Regions from separate parts of the Streptomyces sp. PTL18 genome, predicted to be linked through region 1. Evidence: riboswitches for the same ligand, from Rfam matches in the RefSeq annotation. Region 1 holds a riboswitch; each other region holds the start of a gene.
The links. Region 1 has a riboswitch for cyclic di-AMP ahead of AC5WS8_RS16510 (C40 family peptidase). Riboswitches for the same ligand answer to the same signal wherever they lie in the genome.
Positions count from the first base shown of each region.

Region 1 (5,066 bases):
GGCCGCGGTACCTCGGCCCCCGCCAAGGCGGCGTAGCAGGCCAGAGTGAGGGCGAGGAGGGCGACGGTGACGCGGCGCAGGACGCCGCTGTCGTCGTTGTTCCAGAGGTAGAGCCCTTTGGCGGCGGTCATGAGCTGCGAACCGGCCACCGCCGAGACGGCGAGTGCTCCGACGGGGATCCACTGGTCGCCCGGCCCGGTCACCACCTGCCGGAAGTCGAAGCAGCCCAGTCCGATCAGGTAGAACACCAGCCCGAGCCAGAAGAACACCAGCGCCGCGTGGGCGAGCCACGCCACCCCCACGGCCGCCGCGACCACCGCCCCGAGCACCGCGATCCCCTGCGTCGCCACGCACCCGAGGAACACCGCCCCCGGCATCCGGCGCTCCCAGTTCGGCACGGTCGACGGAACCAGGCAGCCCCAGAGCACCGCGGCCAGTGCGAGCAGCGCCACGGCAGGCGGCTGCCCGTCCAGCGCGGACACTCCCGAGCCCAGCACGGTGGTCGCCGCCACCACGGTGAGCGCCGCCGCTGAACCGGTCCGGGTCCGCCACTGCTCCCGGTGCCACAGCAGTCGCAGGGCGATGTCGGCGGCGAGCCCCAACCAGGCGGTGCCCGCCAGAACCAGGGCGATGCGGGAGAGGACCTGGTGGCCGGTCAGGTGCAAGCCGACCGACAGGACGCCGGTCGCCATGACGGCGGCCCCGGTGGCGGGCGGACGCGGCGCCCACCAGGCGCGCAGCGCGGAGGTGCCTGACATGCGCCCGATGCTAGGGACGCGCACGCGGGTTGCGTACGGGGCGCGCGCGCCACCGCGGAAAACAACCCCACGCGCGCGTGCCGGACGGCGGGCGTCACCACGCGCGCACCGGCACAGGCGTCACCACGCGCGCGTACGGCAAAGACGTCACCGCGCGCCTGCCGGACGGGGCACGCGCGTGGCCGGGCGGGGTGAGCGCGCGTGGCCGTACAGGGTGAGCACGCGCGCGTGGCCGGACAGGCGCCGGGTCAGGCCGGTCGCACCACACTGTGGATGATCGACGCGCCCCCGTAGTAGATCGACTCCTCGCGGACGTACGCCCCCGGCTTCGGCGCATGGATCATCATGCCGTTGCCGATGTAGAGACCGACATGGCTGATGTCGTCGTAGAAGAAGATCAGGTCGCCGGGGCGCGCGTCCGCGAGTGAGACCGTCGTGCCCGCGTTCACCTGGTCATAGGTGGTGCGCGGCAGCGACACCCCGGCGGCCTTCCAGGCGGCCTGGGTCAGACCCGAGCAGTCGTACGAGCCGGGCCCGGTGGCACCCCACACGTACGGCTTGCCGATCTGCGCACGGGCGAACGCCAGCGCCTCGGCGGCCTGCGTCGCGTACGAGGAGTCCGTGGAGCCCGTGGAAGAGCCCGACGAGCCGGTCGTGGCGGTGGACGGCTGCTGCTGCGCCGCCTGCTGCTGCGCCGCCTGCTGCCGTGCCAGCTCCTCCGCCTGCCGCTGCGCCTCCTCCTGCTTCTTCTTCTCGAGCGCGGCGAGCCGTGCCTTCTCCTGCGCGGTCAGTTCGGACAGCAGGTCCCGCGCGGCGGCCAGCTTCTTCTGGACGTCCGTCTTGGCCGACCGGAGCCTCTGCTGCGACTCGGTGAGCGACCGCAGGCTCTCGGTGGCCTCCCGCCGCTTCTTCATCGTCGCGGCCTGCTCGGTGACGTACTCGTCGACCGCTTCCTTCTGACGGCCGGTGAGCCGGCTCATCAGCTGGGTCTGGTCGAAGTAGTCCTGCGGCGTGTCGGCGAGGAGGAAGGTGGCGGTGTCGGGGGCCACCTCACCCGTGCGGTACTGGGCCGCGGCGAAGGAACCCAGCCGGTCCCGCGCCTCGTTGAGCTTCCCGGTACGTCTTGCGACGTCGTCGAGGAGCGCGGTGACGCGCTCCCGCTGCCGGTCCGTTCTCTCCTTGGCCGCGTTGTACTGATCGGTGGCCGACTCGGCGCGGCGGTAGAGGTCGTCGACCTTCTTCTCGACCTCCTCGACGCTCGGCCTGCCGTCGGCGGAGGGTGCGGCGTTGGCGGTCTGCGAGAGCAGGGCCACGGAGGTGAGGGCAGCCGTCGCGAGTGCGGGGGTGCGTATGCCGGCCATGCGTGTGCCCGCGGGACGCGGCTTGCGGTGCGGCGCCATGAGAGGCGTCTCCTTCCGATGCACCGCCTACCGGGTTAGCTGTCGGGTTCGGGCGGGTTGTTCCGGAAGGTGTGCCCTACGGCCGTACCGCGCAGGGCGGTTGGCCGATTCACCCCAAGGTCGGGTGGGTCCCCGGCTCCGGCTGCCACGGGGGCACCGGACTCGGCGGAGGCCGCGCGGCCCGGCGACGTTCGCCGGTGGGGGTCGTACGGCCCGCCCGGCACGGTAGCCAACTGTTGGGGCTCCTGTGAAGGTTGATGCGTGATATGCCCGATACGTATTCGTGACCTTTTCCGGCGCCCCCGTTCTCGAGTACCGACCGTGAGTCGACGATTCTCCTCGGTGACGAGGCGTCCGGTGCTCGATTTCGGGCGTCGCCGGGGGCGGGATCCGGTTCCGGGCCGTGGAGTTTCCAGGGCGGCGACCGGCTGTCGGTGGGGCGGCCTAGACTCGGAGAGCGATGAGCAGCCTCTTTGACGACAGCTTCCTGGCGGACCTCAAGGCCACTCCGGCCCAGGAGGAGGAGCCCCCGCCGCCCGAGGACGATCACGCTCCGGAGCCGGTTCCGGACGATCTGTTCGGCGGGGAGTTCGACCTGCCCCCGGACAGGGACGCCTACTACCGCAACGGCGCGCACCGCCCTGCCGTCGACATGAGGGCCCTGCTGGAGGGGCTGAACGAGAACCAGCGCGCTGCCGTCGTGCACGCCGGCTCCCCGCTGCTCATCGTCGCCGGCGCCGGCTCCGGCAAGACCCGCGTGCTCACCCACCGCATCGCGTATCTGCTGGCCGAGCGGGGCGTCCATCCCGGGCAGATCCTCGCGATCACCTTCACCAACAAGGCCGCGGGCGAGATGAAGGAGCGGGTCGAGCAGCTCGTCGGCCCGCGCGCGAACGCGATGTGGGTGATGACCTTCCACAGCGCCTGTGTCCGCATCCTGCGCCGGGAGAGCAAGAAGCTCGGCTTCACCTCCTCCTTCTCCATCTACGACGCCGCCGACAGCAAGCGTCTGATGGCGCTCGTCTGCCGTGACCTGGACCTGGACCCGAAGCGCTTTCCGCCCAAGTCCTTCAGCGCCAAGATCTCCAACCTGAAGAACGAGCTGATCGACGAGGAGGACTTCGCCGCCCAGGCGTCCGACGGCTTCGAGAAGACCCTCGCCCAGGCGTACGCGCTCTACCAGTCCCGGCTGCGCGAGGCGAACGCGCTCGACTTCGACGACCTGATCATGACGACGGTCAACCTGCTGCGCGCCTTCCCGGATGTCGCCGAGCACTACCGCCGCCGCTTCCGCCATGTGCTCGTCGACGAGTACCAGGACACCAACCACGCCCAGTACGCCCTGGTGCGCGAACTCGTCGGCACCTTCGGGCACCCGGCGGACGTCCCGCCCGGCGAGCACGACGTCCCGCCCGCCGAACTGTGCGTCGTCGGTGATGCCGACCAGTCGATCTACGCCTTCCGCGGCGCGACCATCCGCAACATCCTCCAGTTCGAGGAGGACTACCCGGACGCCACGACGATCCTGCTGGAGCAGAACTACCGCTCCACCCAGACCATCCTGAGCGCCGCCAACGCGGTCATCGAGCGCAACGAGTCCCGCCGCCCCAAGAATCTGTGGACCAACGCCGGCGCCGGCGCCCGGATCACCGGCTATGTCGCCGACACCGAGCACGACGAGGCCCAGTTCGTCGCCGACGAGATAGACCGCCTCACGGACGCGGGCGAGGCGAAGGCGGGCGACGTCGCCGTCTTCTACCGCACCAACGCCCAGTCCCGAGTCTTCGAAGAGGTGTTCATCCGGGTCGGCCTGCCCTACAAGGTCGTCGGCGGCGTCCGCTTCTACGAGCGCAAGGAGGTCCGGGACGTCCTCGCCTACCTGCGGGTGCTGGCCAACCCGGAGGACTCCGTTCCGCTGCGGCGCATCCTGAACGTGCCCAAGCGGGGGATCGGTGAGCGTGCCGAGGCGATGATCGACGCCCTCGCCCAGCGCGAGAAGACCAGCTTCGCGCAGGCGCTGCGCCGCGTGGACGAGGCGTACGGCATGGCGGCCCGTTCCACCAACGCGGTCAAGCGGTTCAACGCGCTCATGGACGAGCTGCGCACGATCGTGGAGTCGGGTGCCGGACCGGCCACGGTTCTCGAGGCCGTCCTGGAACGCACCGGCTACCTCGCCGAGTTGCAGTCCTCGACCGACCCCCAGGACGAGACCCGGATCGAGAACCTGCAGGAACTCGCCGCTGTCGCCCTGGAGTTCGAGCAGGAGCGCGGTGAGGCCGGGGAGACCCCAGGTACCGCAGCTCCCGGCACCCTGGCCGACTTCCTGGAGCAGGTCGCACTCGTCGCCGACTCGGACCAGATCCCCGACGACGAAGAGGGGGACGGTGTCATCACGCTGATGACCCTGCACACCGCGAAGGGCCTGGAGTTCCCGGTGGTGTTCCTGACCGGCATGGAGGACGGCGTCTTCCCGCACATGCGCGCGCTCGGTCAGACGAAGGAACTGGAGGAGGAACGGCGCCTGGCCTACGTCGGGATCACCCGCGCGCGGGAGCGGCTGTACCTCACACGGTCGGCGCTGCGCAGCGCCTGGGGCCAGCCGTCGTACAACCCGCCCTCGCGGTTCCTGGAGGAGATCCCGGAGCAGCACGTGGAGTGGAAGCGGAAGGGTGGTGCCTCCGCCGCGCCGGCGACCGGACCGTTCTCGGGGGTGGCGGCCTCGCTGTCGTCCTCTCGTTCGCGCTCGTCGGCGGCGGGCGCGTCCGGGTTCGCCACGCGCCGGGGCGGTGCGACGGAGCGACCGGTGGTCGCGCTGGCGGTGGGCGACCGCGTCACCCATGACCAGTTCGGTCTGGGAACGGTCGTCGCCGTGAAGGGCACGGGGTCGAACGCCGAGGCGACGATCGAC
Region 1 covers NZ_JCAJZO010000007.1:261,381-266,446, forward strand. The annotation lists gene AC5WS8_RS16505 (tellurite resistance/C4-dicarboxylate transporter family protein) at 1-758, opposite strand, end outside; gene AC5WS8_RS16510 (C40 family peptidase) at 1,007-2,158, opposite strand; cyclic di-AMP (ydaO/yuaA leader) riboswitch at 2,166-2,336, opposite strand; gene pcrA (DNA helicase PcrA) at 2,619-5,066, shown strand, end outside.

Region 2 (5,066 bases), on a different contig from region 1:
CTGTGCTGGGCAAGAAAACGAATCTGACGCCGACCATTGTGGACCGAGGCACCGACAACGCGGAGCAGGGCCCGTCCCAGGGGACTGTGCACCGGCCCGCCGACGCTCGTCACCGCCCCGGCCCGAGCCGACGATCACCACCGTTCCCCGCCGCGTCAACGGCGAGCCTCCCCCACACCCCGTAATCGTGGTCTCGCTCTCGGCGTACGTCGCCCGGGAACTTCGCCACCGGTCGGCACGCTTGCATACAGTGACAGGACCGGCAGGAAACCGCGGGTTTCCGCGACAGCTTCCGCGATCGAAGGGACATACATGCCCATGGGTCACACGGCCACAGCCGAGGCAGGCTCCGGCGGCCTGACAGCGACCGAGCACCGCCTGGCCAACGGCCTGCGCGTGGTGCTCTCCGAGGACCACCTGACCCCGGTCGCGGCGGTGTGCCTCTGGTACGACGTCGGATCCCGCCACGAGGTCCAGGGGCGCACGGGGCTCGCCCACCTCTTCGAGCACCTGATGTTCCAGGGCTCCGCCCAGGTCAAGGGCAACGGCCACTTCGAGCTGGTGCAGGGAGCGGGCGGCTCGCTCAACGGCACCACCAGCTTCGAGCGCACCAACTACTTCGAGACCATGCCCGCCCACCAGCTGGAGCTCGCCCTCTGGCTGGAGGCCGACCGCATGGGCTCCCTTCTCGCCGAGCTCGACGACGAGTCCATGGAGAACCAGCGGGACGTCGTGAAGAACGAGCGCCGCCAGCGCTACGACAACGTTCCCTACGGCACCGCCTTCGAGAGGCTGACCGCGCTCGCCTACCCGGAGGGCCACCCCTACCACCACACGCCGATCGGGTCGATGGCCGACCTGGACGCGGCCACCCTGGAGGACGCGCGCGCGTTCTTCCGCACCTACTACGCGCCGAACAACGCGGTGCTGTCCGTCGTCGGCGACATCGACCCCCAGCAGACCCTCGCCTGGATCGAGAAGTACTTCGGGTCCATCGCCTCCCACGACGGCAAGCCCCAGCCGCGTGACGGCTCGCTGCCCGAGGTCATCGGCCGCGAGCTGCGGGAGGTCGTCGAGGAGGAGGTCCCGGCGCGCGCCCTGATGGCCGCCTACCGGCTGCCGCACGACGGCACACGTGCGTGCGACGCGGCCGACCTGGCGCTGACGATCCTCGGCGGCGGCGAGTCCTCCCGCCTCTACAACCGTCTCGTCCGCCGCGACCGCACCGCCGTCGCCGCCGGGTTCGGCCTGCTGCGGCTCGCAGAGGCACCCTCCCTCGGCTGGCTGGACGTGAAGACCTCCGGCGACGTCGAGGTGCCCGTCATCGAGGCCGCCATCGACGAGGAACTCGCCCGGTTCGCCGAGCGGGGGCCGACGGCCGAGGAAATGGAGCGCGCCCAGGCCCAGTTGGAGCGCGAGTGGCTGGACCGGCTCGGCACGGTCGCCGGCCGGGCGGACGAACTGTGCCGGTACGCCGTGCTGTTCGGCGACCCGCAACTCGCTCTGACCGCCGTCAAGCGCGTGCTGGAGGTCACCGCCGAGGAGGTGCAGGAGATCGCCGAGGCCCGCCTGCGCCCCGACAACCGCGCGGTGCTCGTGTACGAACCGGTCGCGACCGAGGCCCCGGAAGCAGCCGAGACCACCGACGAGACCGAGGAGTCGGCGAAGTGACCGAGCTCGCGACCATGGACTTCCACCCGCAGCCCCAGCCCGGCGAGGCCCGGCCCTGGGCGTTCCCGGCGCCCCAGCGCGGCACGCTCGACAACGGCCTGACCGTGCTGCGCTGCCACCGCCCCGGCCAGCAGGTCGTCGCCGTCGAGGTGCTCCTCGACGCCCCCCTGGACGCCGAGCCGGCCGGCCTCGACGGCGTCGCCACGATCATGGCGCGCGCCTTCTCCGAGGGCACCGACAAGCACTCCGCCGAGGAGTTCGCCGCCGAGCTGGAGCGCTGCGGCGCCACCCTCGACTCGCACGCCGACCACCCCGGCGTCCGCCTCTCCCTCGAGGTGCCCGTCTCCCGCCTCCCCAAGGCGCTCGGGCTGCTCGCCGACGCTCTCAGGTCGCCGGCCTTCGCGGACAGCGAGGTGGAACGCCTGGTGCGCAACCGCCTCGACGAGATCCCGCACGAGACGGCCAACCCGGCCCGCCGCGCCGCCAAGGAGCTCTCCAAGGAGCTGTTCCCGGCGGCCTCGCGCATGTCCCGCCCGCGGCAGGGCACCGAGGAGACGGTCGCGAACATCGACGCCGCCGCCGTCCGCGCGTTCCACGAGCGGTATGTGCGCCCGGCGACGTCCACCGCGGTCGTGGTCGGCGACCTCACCGGGATCGATCTCGACGCGCTCCTCGACGACACTCTCGGCGCCTGGACGGGGGAGCCATCCAAGCCGCGCCCGGTGCCCCCGGTGACCGCCGACGACACCGGCCGCGTGATCATCGTGGACCGTCCCGGCGCCGTCCAGACACAGCTGCTCATCGGCCGTATCGGGCCCGACCGCCACGACCGCGTGTGGCCCGCCCAGGTGCTCGGCACGTACTGCCTCGGCGGCACCCTCACCTCCCGCCTGGACCGCGTCCTGCGCGAGGAGAAGGGCTACACCTACGGGGTGCGGGCCTTCGGCCAGGTGCTGCGCTCCGCGCCCGACGGCACGGGCGCCGCGATGCTCGCCATCAGCGGCTCGGTCGACACGCCGAACACCGGCCCGGCGCTCGACGACCTGTGGAAGGTGCTGCGCACGCTCGCCGCCGAGGGCCTGACGGACGCCGAGCGCGATGTCGCCGTGCAGAACCTGGTGGGGGTGGCACCGCTGAAGTTCGAGACGGCGGCGGCCGTCGCGAGCACGCTCGCCGACCAGGTCGAGCAGCACCTGCCGGACCACTACCAGTCGACGCTGTATCAGGAGCTGGCCGCCACGGGCACGGTCGAGGCCACCGCGGCCGTGGTGAACGCGTTCCCCGTGGACCGCCTGGTCACCGTTCTGGTGGGCGACGCCGCCCAGATCAAGGAGCCTGTCGAGGCGCTCGGCATCGGTGAAGTCAGCGTCGTCGCAGCCGAGTAGAAAGCACGCACGCGCGCGTTTCTCGCGCCGTCCCGGGGGCCCCGGTGACCTTCCGTGTCATCGGGGCCCCGCCCGTCGGCGGGTTTGTCCGTATTGCCACAGAGGTTGCCTCTCTGCCCTGTGGGATGCGCTACAAACCCCGTTCTCTGTTTGCTGATTGAAAGCCGGTCCCCTTAGCTTCGTTCGGGCTGTTCGTCAGGCAGTGCGCCGCACCCGCGGCAGCGGACAGTCATCGCCGAGTCCCCGTACGGCGCGAGCCAGGGGAGCCGGGGACCCAAAACCACAGTCCCTGGGGTGAATCGGGCGCAAGCCCGTAGGAGACCTTCCTGCTCCGAACCCGTCAGCTAACCCGGTAGGCGAGAGGGAAGGAAAGGACCAGCCACTTCATGGCGTTCACCTGCGCCACCGGGAAGCACCGTCCCCCCAGCCGTGTGAAGCGTACGACTGCGAACGCCGTCGGCGTCGCCGCGCTCACCACCACCGGTGTCCTCGGCACCCTGGCCGCCCCGGCCCTGGCCGCCGGCGCCCCCGTCCAACAGACCGGACTGCTCCAGGCCGTCACCCTCGGTGACTCGGTCGCCGAGAAGATCGACGCACAGGCCGCCGTCCAGAAGCAGGCCGCCGAGCGGAAGCAGGCCGAGGAGGCCGCGCGCAGGAAGGCCGCCGAGAAGGCCCGGCAGGAGCGGGAGGCCAAGGAGCGGGCCGCACGCGACGCCGAGCGCAGGCGACTCAACACGTTCGTGCCGCCGATCTCCGACTCCTATGTGTCCACCGGCTACAAGACCGGCGGCTCCCTGTGGTCCTCCGGCGCCCACACCGGCATCGACTTCCACGCCGCCACGGGCACGCCCGTGCACGCCGTCGGCTCCGGCACCGTGGTCCGGACCGGCTGGGGCGGTGCGTACGGCAACCAGATCGTCATCAGGATGAACGACGGCACCTACACCCAGTACGGCCACCTGTCGTCCATCGGCGTCTCCGTGGGGCAGCGGGTCACCCCCGGCCAGCGGATAGCCCTCTCCGGGTCCACGGGCAACACCACGGGACCGCACCTGCACTTCGAGGCCCGTACCACTCCCGAGTACGGCTCGGACATCGACCCCGTCGCCTACCTCCGCGCGCACGGCGTGAACGTCTGACGGCCCGCGCCCGCGACGGGCGCGCCCGCACCCGACGGCCCCGGCTGATCAGCCGGGGCCGTCGTGGGCTTTCGAACGGCTGTGTGTCCAAAAAATATGCATGGATTTCAGCTCCCCGTCGGAGATTTTGGTCCGCTGCAATAGAGTCGGTTGAACACGCGCCAATCGCGTACGTTTCACGGGGATTAAGGCGGAGGTCGGTCATGCGTATTCCGGCGCACTCGGTCTGCACGGCGATCCGCGATGACATCGTCGCGGGTGTCTACGAGCGCGGCAGCCGGCTCACCGAGGAACTCCTCGCGCGGCGCTACGGCGTCTCCCGTGTCCCCGTGCGCGAGGCGCTGCGCACCCTGGAGGCCGAGGGCTTCGTCGTGACCCGCCGGCACGCGGGCGCGTGCGTGGCGGAGCCCACCGAACAGGAGGCCGCCGACCTGCTGGAGATGCGGATGCTGCTGGAACCGCTCGGAGCCGCGCGGGCCGCGCAGCGGCGCACCGAGGCCCACCTCAAGGTGCTGCGCGGCCTGGTCAGACTGGGCCAGGAGCGGGCCAGGAGGGGCAACAGCGAGGATCTGCGCTCTCTGGGCGGCTGGTTCCACGAGACGCTGGCGCAGGCCTGCGGGAGCCCCGCGCTGACCTCGACGCTCGCACAGCTGAGGCACAAGATCACATGGACGTACACGGTCGACGCGCCGGCCGACCCCGCGGAGTCCTGGGCCGAGCACGGCGGCATCGTGGACGCCGTCGCACGCGGCGACAGCGAGCGCGCGCGGGCGATCACGGCGCTGCACACGGAACGCTCGACGTCCGCGCACCGGCTCCGCTTTCCGGGCGGTCCGGACCGCCCGGAACGTGTGAGGACTTCGCAACACGG
Region 2 covers NZ_JCAJZO010000004.1:251,614-256,679, reverse strand. The annotation lists gene AC5WS8_RS10205 (M16 family metallopeptidase) at 313-1,671, shown strand; gene AC5WS8_RS10200 (M16 family metallopeptidase) at 1,668-3,056, shown strand; cyclic di-AMP (ydaO/yuaA leader) riboswitch at 3,280-3,430, shown strand; gene AC5WS8_RS10195 (M23 family metallopeptidase) at 3,443-4,195, shown strand; gene AC5WS8_RS10190 (GntR family transcriptional regulator) at 4,399-5,066, shown strand, end outside.
Region 2: another riboswitch for cyclic di-AMP. It lies ahead of AC5WS8_RS10195 (M23 family metallopeptidase); the one in region 1 lies ahead of AC5WS8_RS16510 (C40 family peptidase).

Region 3 (5,066 bases), 190 kb from region 1:
GGGCTACTGGCGGCGGGTCGTCGCCGAACTGGGAACAGGGTGGCGGCACATCACCTACGACGAGCGGGCCCGCGGCAGGAAGTCGAAGTGTTCGGCGGACTACTCCTTCGAGGCCGCCGTCCGCGATGTCGACGCCGTACTCGCGGCCAGGGCCGTGGACCGGGCACTGCTGGTGGGGTGGTCCTACGGAGCGGTCGTCGCCGCGCACTGGGCCGACCGTCATCCCGCCCGTACCGTGGGCGCGGTCCTGGTCGACGGCGCGTTCCCGCACGACTGGCTCGACGAGGCCATGGAGCAGCGAATCCGGAAGCTGTTTCGGCGGATGGGCTGGATCACGCCGCTGCTGCGCCCGACTGGCCTGACCCCGCGGATGACCGCCGAAGAACAGGCGAACAGCAACATCGAGCTCGGCAGGCTCTCCCGCGAGCAGGAACTGGGCCCCGTGCTGGACAACATCACCGTCCCGGTGCGGTACGTGGTCGCTTCGGGCACGTCCCTCGGAAGCCGCGGTGATGAGCAGGAACGGATACGCGCCGGCCTCGATGCGGTGACCGCCCGCAACGCGAACATCCGCGTCAGCGCGAAGGTCCCCAGCAACCACGGCGCGATCGTGAGAAAGGACTACCAGGCCGTCGCCGGGGCCGTGCGCGAGGTCGCCGCCCTCGACCGCGGGGTCGCTGAAGACGGACCGGCGGAGTGACGGTCGGCCGGGCGGCGCACCGCCGTCGGTCCTCGTCGTCCTCGACGGCGTCCGGGTTCCGGAGGGGCCGCAGGCCCTCGCCGGGAGCCGCCGGCCTTGTCGACCACGTGGCGACCCGGGAAGTCGAGGTGCCGGTCCTTGAGAGGGGAGAGCCGGGCGACGTCCCCGCGCCTGATGCATCCCCGCCGCGTGCGCGCAACCGGCGTGCTTACGCCGGGCGTCGGGGGCCGGATGCCGACCGGTCCCTCAGGAGCGGTCCGGACACCGGCCGTGGGTCGGCCGGTTCGCGTCGGGTGGCCGGACGTCCGCCGGTTCACGGTGAGTCGTGGGGGTGTTCCATCCGTATTCTCTGATCATGGCCGCACCCCTCGCGTATTCACTCATCGCCACCGACCTGGACGGGACGCTGCTGCGCGGTGACGACACGCTCTCCGACCGGTCGAGGGCCGCCCTGGCGCGGGCCGCCGCGGCCGGCGCGCAGCACCTGGTGGTGACGGGCCGACCGGCGCCCAGGGTGCGGCCGCTGCTCGACGACCTGGGCGGCAGGGGGCTCGCGGTGTGCGGACAGGGCGCGCAGGTGTACGACGCCGGAGCGGACCGGTTGCTGTTCTCCGTCACCCTCAACCGGGAGTTGGCCGAGACCGCGCTCGGCAAGATCGAGGCCGAGGTGGGGCAGGTGTACGCGGCCGTCGACCAGGACGGCGTGGACGGGCTCACGCTCATCGAGCCCGGCTACCGGATGCCGCATCCCACGCTGCCCGCGGTGCGGGTCCAGCGGCGCGACGATCTGTGGTGCGCGCCCATCAGCAAGGTGCTGCTGCGCCATCACGCCCTCACCGACGACGAGTTGGCGACGGTGGCGCGCAGCGCGGTCGGTTCCCTGGCGACGGTCACCATGTCCGGGCCCGGCACCGTCGAACTCCAGCCGTGCGGCGTCACCAAGGCGACGGGGCTCGCGCTCGCCGCCGAGTATCTGGGTCTGGGACCGTCGGAGACCGTCGCGTTCGGTGACATGCCGAACGACATCCCGATGTTCGACTGGGCCGCATACGGCGTCGCCATGGCCAACGCCCATCCCGAACTCAAGGCGGTCGCCGACGAGATCACGAAGTCGAACGAGGACGACGGCATCGCCGTCGTCCTCGAACGGCTCTTCAGGGACCGCCGGACCTCGGTCTGAGCCCGGGTCAGCGCGATGGGCGGCTCAGTACGCGCTGTGGACGTTGTCGATGGAGCCGTACCGGTGGGCGGCGTAGTTGCACGCGGCCGTGATGTTCGCCACCGGGTCGTAGATGTTCCAGGAGGTGCCCGGCACGTGGTAGGCGCGGAAGGTCGGGTCGATGACCTGGAGGAGACCCTTGGAGGGGATGCCCATCCGGGCGTTGGAGTCCCACAGGTTGATGGCGAACTGGTTGCCCGCCGACTCGCGCATCACGTTGCGGTAGATGCCGTAGTAGGAGCCGGGGATCCCGTGCTGCCGCATGACCACCAGCGACTGGCGGATCCAGCCGTCGAGGTTGGTGGAGCGCGTGGTCAGGGTGTTCGCGGTGACGGTCTTGGTCGCCGCGGACGTGGGGGTCGCGGCGGAAGCGCTGGTCGCACCCATGAGCGGGAGGGCGAGAACGGCGGCACCCGTCCCCGCGGCAGCGAGGGCACGGGTGAGGCGCGCGGCCTTGGGGCGGCGGTCCGGACGGCGTGCGGGCAGGGCGAAAACGGGCATGTCGTAGTCCTCTCCGGCGCCTGCGAGGTGAGCTGTCGGGTTCGGGCGGGGAGGTGCCCGGCCGTGTCCTCGATGCCGAGGAATCGGCTTCACCCCAAGCCGTTCCGGCGCTGTGTCCGGTGCGGCGACTTACCTGGGTCCCCCGCTCCTGCCGTTGTGGGTCGAAGGGCTCGCGAGCGGCGGCAGGATTCGGCGGCCCGCTCGGATCGATTGGGAAGGTATGCGAGAGCACATGTCGGAAACAAGCCTGGAAGTCGCACTCCAATACAAATGACCTTGAAATGCTGGAATAAGCGATGTGATCCAGTTTGTTGAACATGGTTCAACTTGGCATAAGCGAATCGGAAGTTGAGATTCCACATGTGTCACCCCGCCCTGTGCGGGCGTGAGCTAATTCACTCGCGCATTGCTTGGATCGCCATCCGTGATTCAGGGCGTCGGAGCGGCAATTCGGGCAAGAGGGGTGGTGTTCGTCTACGGGTAGCGGTATTTATAGGTGCGAATCAGTACAATTCGGGCATTCTGAGTTCCGCGGTGCTGTTCCGGCAGGGGAAGGGTGACCGACGTCACTTGTCGTGGCCCAAGGGGTCCGTATCCGCGCACCCCCGGGCTCCGGGCGTCCCGGGTGAGCCGGATGAGCCGGATGAGCCGGATGAGCCGGGCGGCCGGGTGTGCGCCCGGCCGGGTGACGGTGCCGGGCGGGACCGGTGGGGCACGCGAGGCGCCTGGCCCTCCGGGGGACGTCGAAGGGGTTGCTTTCGGTCATGTCACCCCAAACCTGCTCGTATCGCTTGATCAGGAGCATGTCGCTCGTGATCCGATACGGCCGGGCCTGGAACAGCGGGCACTCGTGGTGATCGAAACCTGACCGGATACGCTGACTTGAGTGATGGCGGCGACAGATCGACAAACTCAGTGAGCCGAGTCGACGGACGACGTCATCGCCCAAGTGACCGACCCCTAAACCGACCGTGTGATCGTCAGCAGACGTCAGCAGACAGGAGACGCCACGTGACCGTCGTCGGGCCGTTCGGGCTGAGCGTGCGGGACCAGGCTCTGGAAGCCGATGTCCAGGCCGGATTGGCCGCTGTCGAGGAAGGGCTGCTCGACGCCACGAAGAGCGAGGTGCCCTTCATCACGCAGGCGGCGCAGCACCTGGTGCGTGCGGGCGGGAAGCGGTTCCGGCCGCTGCTCGTGATGCTCGCGGCGCAGTTCGGCGACCCGTACGCGCCGGGGGTCGTCCCCTCGGCCGTGGTCGTGGAGCTCACCCACCTCGCCACGCTCTACCACGACGACGTGATGGACGAGGCCGACGTGCGGCGCGGGGTGGCCAGCGCCAACAGCCGCTGGGGCAACTCGGTGGCGGTCCTCACCGGCGACTTCCTGTTCGCCCGCGCGTCCCACATCCTGGCCGACCTCGGCCCCGAGGCCGTCCGCATCCAGGCGGAGGCGTTCGAGCGGCTCGTCACCGGCCAGATCCTGGAGACGGCGGGCCCCCGGGACGGCCGCGACCCGGTGGAGCACTACCTCGATGTCCTCGCCGGCAAGACGGGCTCCCTGGTCGCGGTGGCCTGCCGCTTCGGCGCGATGATGTCGGGCGCCGACGAGACGGTCGTGGACGTGCTGACGCAGTACGGCGAGCGCCTCGGCGTGGCGTTCCAGTTGGCCGACGACGTCCTGGACATCGCCTCCGACTCCCGCGAGTCCGGCAAGACGCCGGGGACGGACCTGCGCGAGGGCATCGCCACCCTCCCGGTCCTGCGCCTGCGTGAGCGCGCGCAGCGGCAGGGACTGCCGGAGGACCTCGCCCTGTGCGAGCTGCTGGAATCCGACCTCACGGACGACGCCCGCCACGCCGACGCCCTCGCCCGCCTCCGGATCCACCCGGCCCTCGAGCAGGCCCGCCGCGACGCGGTCCGCTACGCGGAGGACGCCCGCTCGGCCCTCGCCCCGCTGCCGGAGTGCGGCGCCAAGGCGGCCCTGACGGACATGTGCGACGCGGTGGTGCACCGGGCGGGGTGAAGCGCCCTCCCCGCCCCGCCTGACGTGAGCCACGTCATATACCGTCCCGTGCTCCCTGACGACCCCTACGGGTGGGGTACCCCGCTCCGCCCGTCATGTCATACCCCAGGAGTACGCGGAGTTGGCCCCGCGGTCTGACGCTTCCCTCCCGGCGATTTGGTCATATGGAGAGGACCACCTCACAGGAGTCCGGGGCAGAATGGCGGCGCGGGGGGTGGGGGCGCCTTCCTGCTCGAGCGACGTCGAGAGCTCGGGGGAGAGTGCACAGACAGCAGGCCGCCGCCGACGACGGAGGTAGGGCACACATGGCACCGTACGAATCCGACGACAGCACACCCGCCGGGGAGGTCGAGGACGTGCGCGACGGGCGGCGCAGGGCCGCTCGCTACGTCGTCCCGGTCGCGGTTGTGGGCGTGGCGGCGGCGACCATCGGGCTCGTCCCGGCGTTCGCCGGATCCGGGGACCCCGACCTGCCGAAGATCAGCGCGCAGCAGCTCATAGAGAAGATCGCCAAGTCGGACGTCCAGCAGATGTCCGGCACGGTGTCGATCAGCACGGACCTGGGTCTGCCCGCCCTGGGCGGCCTGGAGAACAGCCTGGCCTCGGGCGCGCTCTCCCGGGGCG
Region 3 covers NZ_JCAJZO010000007.1:73,150-78,215, forward strand. The annotation lists gene AC5WS8_RS15575 (alpha/beta fold hydrolase) at 1-700, shown strand, start outside; gene AC5WS8_RS15580 (HAD family hydrolase) at 1,056-1,880, shown strand; gene AC5WS8_RS15585 (transglycosylase SLT domain-containing protein) at 1,905-2,420, opposite strand; cyclic di-AMP (ydaO/yuaA leader) riboswitch at 2,430-2,615, opposite strand; gene AC5WS8_RS15590 (polyprenyl synthetase family protein) at 3,432-4,442, shown strand; gene AC5WS8_RS15595 (LolA family protein) at 4,748-5,066, shown strand, end outside.
Region 3: another riboswitch for cyclic di-AMP. It lies ahead of AC5WS8_RS15585 (transglycosylase SLT domain-containing protein); the one in region 1 lies ahead of AC5WS8_RS16510 (C40 family peptidase).

Region 4 (5,066 bases), on a different contig from region 1:
GCGCGTGCGGGTGTGTGCGTCCCGGCCGGGCCGTCGGCCCGGTCCACCCCGTCGGCCCTGTCCACGCCGTCCCACAGGCCGGCGTACCAGGGGCGTGCGGCCGTCGCCCGGTCCGCACGCGGCTGCTTGACCGCGTCCGGGTCGATCATGATGTAGCCGGTCTCCCCCGGCATCACATAGTGCAGCCGCTGCCGGATCTGCTGCTTCGCGTAGGCGTCGTCCTGCCAGCGCGCCTTGAGGTCACGCAGCTGTTCGACCCGCTTGCGGGCCTGATTCTGCTGCCGCTCCAGGTCGGCGATCTCGCCGCGCTGGGAGACGTACTGCCGCATCGGGTAGGCCAGCGCCAGGATCAGCGTGCACAGGACGAGCGCGAGGAGGGCGGCCCGGCCGGTGAGCCGGGAGCGGCGGGCCTGGCGCCGGGTCTGGGAGCGGTAGACCCGGGCGGCGGTCTGCTCGCCGAGCAGCCTGAGCCTGGTCGCGGTGGAGAACCGGTCGCGGTCCTTCCCGGCCATGTCTCCCGCCTCCCCTTCACACGCGCGTACGTCCCCGCACACGGTACGGGACCGAGTACGGGGACGTACGTACGACCGGCCAAGCCTTGCTCAGGCTTGTCTCAGCGCCCTGCTCCGGCGTTGTCCGCCGCCTTGCCTCAGCCCTTGAAGCGCGGGAAGGCCGAGCGGCCGGCGTACACCGCGGCGTCGTCGAGGATCTCCTCGATGCGGAGCAGCTGGTTGTACTTGGCGACGCGCTCGGAGCGGGCCGGGGCGCCGGTCTTGATCTGGCCGCAGTTGGTGGCGACGGCCAGGTCGGCGATGGTGACGTCCTCGGTCTCGCCGGAGCGGTGGGACATCATGCACTTGAAGCCGTTGCGCTGGGCGAGCTCCACGGCGTCCAGGGTCTCGGTCAGCGAGCCGATCTGGTTGACCTTGACGAGCAGCGCGTTGGCGGCGCCCTCCTCGATGCCGCGGGCCAGGCGCTCGGGGTTGGTGACGAACAGGTCGTCGCCGACCAGCTGGACCTTGTCGCCGAGCTTGTCGGTGATGACCTTCCAGCCCGCCCAGTCGTCCTCGAACAGCGGGTCCTCGATGGAGACCAGCGGGTAGGCCGCGACGAGCTCCTCGTAGTACTCCGTCATCTCGGCGGCGGAGCGCTCCTTGCCCTCGAAGAGGTACTTGCCGTCCTTGTAGAACTCGGAGGCGGCGACGTCGAGGGCGAGGGCGATCTGCTGGCCGGGGGCGTAGCCGGCCTCCTTGACGGCCTCGAGGATGAGGTCGAGGGCCTCACGGTTGGAGCCGAGGTTCGGGGCGAAGCCGCCCTCGTCGCCGAGGCCGGTGGCGAGGCCCTTGCTCTTCAGGACCTTCTTCAGCGTGTGGTAGACCTCGGTGCCCCAGCGCAGCGCCTCGGAGAAGGACTCCGCGCCGATCGGGGCGATCATGAACTCCTGGATGTCCACGTTGGAGTCGGCGTGCGAGCCGCCGTTGAGGATGTTCATCATCGGCACCGGCAGCAGGTGCGCGTTCGGGCCGCCCAGGTAGCGGAACAGGGGCAGGTCGCTGGCCTCGGAGGCGGCGTGGGCGACGGCGAGGGAGACACCGAGGATCGCGTTGGCGCCGAGGGAGCCCTTGTTGTCGGTGGCGTCCAGGTCCATCATCGCCTGGTCGATCAGCCGCTGCTCGGTGGCGTCGTAGCCGACCAGCTCCGGGCCGATCTGCTCGATCACGGCGAGGACGGCCTTCTCGACACCCTTGCCCTGGTAGCGGTTGGGATCACCGTCGCGGAGCTCGATGGCCTCGAAGGCGCCGGTGGAGGCGCCGGACGGGACGGCGGCACGACCCGTGCTGCCGTCGTCGAGGCCGACCTCGACCTCGACCGTGGGGTTGCCTCGGGAGTCCAGGATTTCCCGGGCTACGACGACGTCGATGGACGGCACGAGCATCTCCTTCTTGGATGTGACGCTGGAAGTGCGGGGCTGTGTGCCTTGCGGCTGCGCCTTGCGACTAGAGCCTAACCGCCGCGGGGTGCCGGCCGACCGACCGACCGTCCCGTGGACAGGGTGACGGTACACATTGTTCCCTCGCGGAACAAAGGAGGGGGGAAAGGTGCGGTGAAATCCACGCGGCCGGACGGCGAAGGAGCCGGACGACGAAGGGGCCGGACGACGAAGGGGCCGGACAGCAACAAGCCCCGCTCCGGCGCGTACGGGGGAACACGCACCGGAGCGGGGAGCCGTGGGGACGGAGGTGGGCCCTCGCGTGACCCCACTGTGGGGGTCACGGCTGTCGGTGGCCCGCGGCCCGGCTACCGGGTGGCTGTCACTTCAGGTGCAGCTGCTGGCCCGGGTAGATCAGGTCGGCGTTCCGGACGATGTCCTTGTTCAGCTCGAACAGCTTCTTCCAGCCGCCCTTGACGTGGTGGCTCGCGGCGATGGCGCTGAGGGTGTCGCCCTTGACCACCTTGTACTCGCCGTCGCCCTTCTCGACCTTCCGGCCGGTCGGGGTGGTGACGGTCTTCTTCTGCGGGGCCGGGCGCTGCGCGGAGCGGTTGGCGGCCTGCTGCCCGGTCGAGCGGGTGGTGGTGTTCTTCGGGGTGGCGCTCTTCGCGCCGCTCGAGGTGGCCGCGGAGCCGTTGTACGCGGCGTTGGTCAGGCCCTTGCCGCACACCGGCCAGGCGCCCTTGCCCTGGCCCGCGAGGACCTTCTCGGCGATGGCTATCTGCTGGTCCTTGGTCGCCAGGTCGGCACGGGAGGCGTAGGCGGTGCCGCCGTACCCGGCCCAGGTCGAGTTCGTGAACTGCAGACCACCGTAGAAGCCGTTGCCGGTGTTGATGTGCCAGTTGCCACCGGACTCGCACTGGGCGACGGCGTCCCACTGGGCGGCGGTGGCCGCGGAGGCGTTCCCGGCCGCGAGGAGCGGGCCGGCGATGGCAGCGCCGGCGACACCGGCGAGCGCTACGGCACGGGTGGACTTGGACGGGCGGCGGTGCTTGCCGTTGCCGGAACACAGCATGGTTCGTTCCCCTCACCGACGCCTGCGAGGTGAGCTGTCGGGTTCGGGCCGGTTGAGTTGCCCGGCCGCGCCCCTTGCGGGACGCGGCTTCACCCCGAGCCGCTTCCGGTCAACTTCCGGACGCGGCGCCTACCTTGGGTCCCCCGCTCCTGCCTACGGCGCTTGACGCGACGACTGTTCCCGTACGGCCGCTGGCAGGATTCGGCGTTGCGACCGCAGGTGCTCGCTGTGGCGAGCGATCACGACCGTAAGCAGTCGATCGCCGGAATTTCAAAGACGATCAGGGCTTATGAGACCCATATCTCACTTTCACCAAACAGGACATTCAGCCCGAAGTAGGTCGCGAACTTCCGCCACGCAAGGGGCAGTTCAGGACGAGCCGCCTGCCGGGCCGGCGTCGAGCGCAAGGCTCTGACCGGGGAGGATGAGGTTCGGGTCGCCGCCGACCGTCTGCTTGTTCGCCTCGTACAGCGCCGCCCATCCGCCGCTGAGGTCAAGGGAGTCGGCGATGGACGACAGATTGTCCCCGGGGCGGACGGTGTACGAGCCGTCGACGGCGTGGCGCGCGTCAGTGGTGCCGCGCGAGGTGTGCCGGCCGGACGCGTCTTCGGTGCGGCCGTCCGCGGCGCCCTCGTCGGCACTGCCCCCGCGATGACGGCCGGCACCCGCGGCCTCGGTCGAACTCCCCTCGGACGCGGCATCGTTCTGTGCGGACTTGTCCGACTCGTCGCGCTTCGTCGTGGCCGTCGGCGCGCTGCCGGACCCTTGCGCACCCTTGGCGGCGCCGTCGACCGACGTCCCGGACGAGGGCGAGGGCGACGAGGACGAAGGAGAGGAAGAGGAGGCAGAAGGTGACGGATCGGTCGGCGCAGAAGATCCGGACGAGTCGGACAGGCCGGAGTCGAGACCGGAGTCGAGACCGGAGTCCAGACCCGAGTCGGAGCCGGAGGACGGTCCGCTGCCGGACGACGCGTCCCCGGCGACGCCCGTGTCGACGTCGGCGGAGCCGGAGTCCTTGCCCAGGCCGTTCAGCAGGCCGCAGGTGCCCCAGGCCCCGACACCCCGGGCAGCGAGGACCTTCTCGGCGACGGCGATCTGCTGCGAGCGACTCGCCTGGTCCGGACTCGGCGCATAGTCGAGACCGCCGTACTTGTCCCATTCGTCCTGCGTCAACTGCAGCCCGCCGTATCGACCGTTGCCGCTGTCCGCGCTCCATGAGCCGCCGCTGACGCACTGAGCGACCTGGTCCCAGGTGGTACCGGTGGCCGCGCTCGCACCGGTGGCGCCGAGCAGCGGGATCGCGATCGCTGATCCGGTCACCCCTGCCGCGACGAGGAGAGCCGGAGCCTGACGGGGGCGACGGTGACGACCGTTCCCGGAGAGCATGCGGTTGCCTTTCACACGACAGCATCGACCGACGCGGCGGCCGGCCGTGGCAGTGCGGACCGCCGCGTTGCTGCGTGAACGTATCGGCAGGAGATCACTTGTCACAAGTCAATGCAGCGCAGATCACGTGAAGATCACAGAGGTGAGGCACTGTCACCTTCCTGTGACCATCGGCGTGTTGCCGTGTCATATCGGGGCGTCGACGGGAGATTCGGGATCTTTCTCCGCAACCGGTGTGAACGTCACGGGCAGCGTGCGCAGGCCCCGCATGATGAGCCCACCGCGCCACCGCAGGTCGGAGGGGTCGACCGCGAGCCGCAGGTCCGGCAGGCGGGTCAGGAGCGTGGCGAGCGCCGTCTGTCCCTCCAGACGGGCCAGGGGCGCGCCCAGGCAGTAGTGGATGCCGTGCCCGTACCCGAGGTGCTGGTTGTCGCGGCGGGCGAGGTCGAGGACGTCCGGGCCCGTGAACCGCGCCGGGTCCCGGTCCGCGGCGGCCAGGACCACCAGGACGGGGTCGCCGGGGGCGATGTCCTGCCCGCCGATGGTCAGCGGCCGCGTGGCGAACCGCCACGTGGCCAGCTCCACCGGTCCGTCGAAACGCAGCAGCTCCTCGACGCCGGTCTCCAGCAGGCCGCGTTCCCCGGCGGCGAGCGACCGCTGCAGACGGGCCCGCTG
Region 4 covers NZ_JCAJZO010000012.1:91,553-96,618, forward strand. The annotation lists gene AC5WS8_RS22895 (FtsB family cell division protein) at 1-512, opposite strand, end outside; gene eno (phosphopyruvate hydratase) at 650-1,936, opposite strand; gene AC5WS8_RS22905 (transglycosylase family protein) at 2,313-3,005, opposite strand; cyclic di-AMP (ydaO/yuaA leader) riboswitch at 3,010-3,176, opposite strand; gene AC5WS8_RS22910 (transglycosylase family protein) at 3,375-4,391, opposite strand; gene AC5WS8_RS22915 (cytochrome P450 family protein) at 4,578-5,066, opposite strand, start outside.
Region 4: another riboswitch for cyclic di-AMP. It lies ahead of AC5WS8_RS22905 (transglycosylase family protein); the one in region 1 lies ahead of AC5WS8_RS16510 (C40 family peptidase).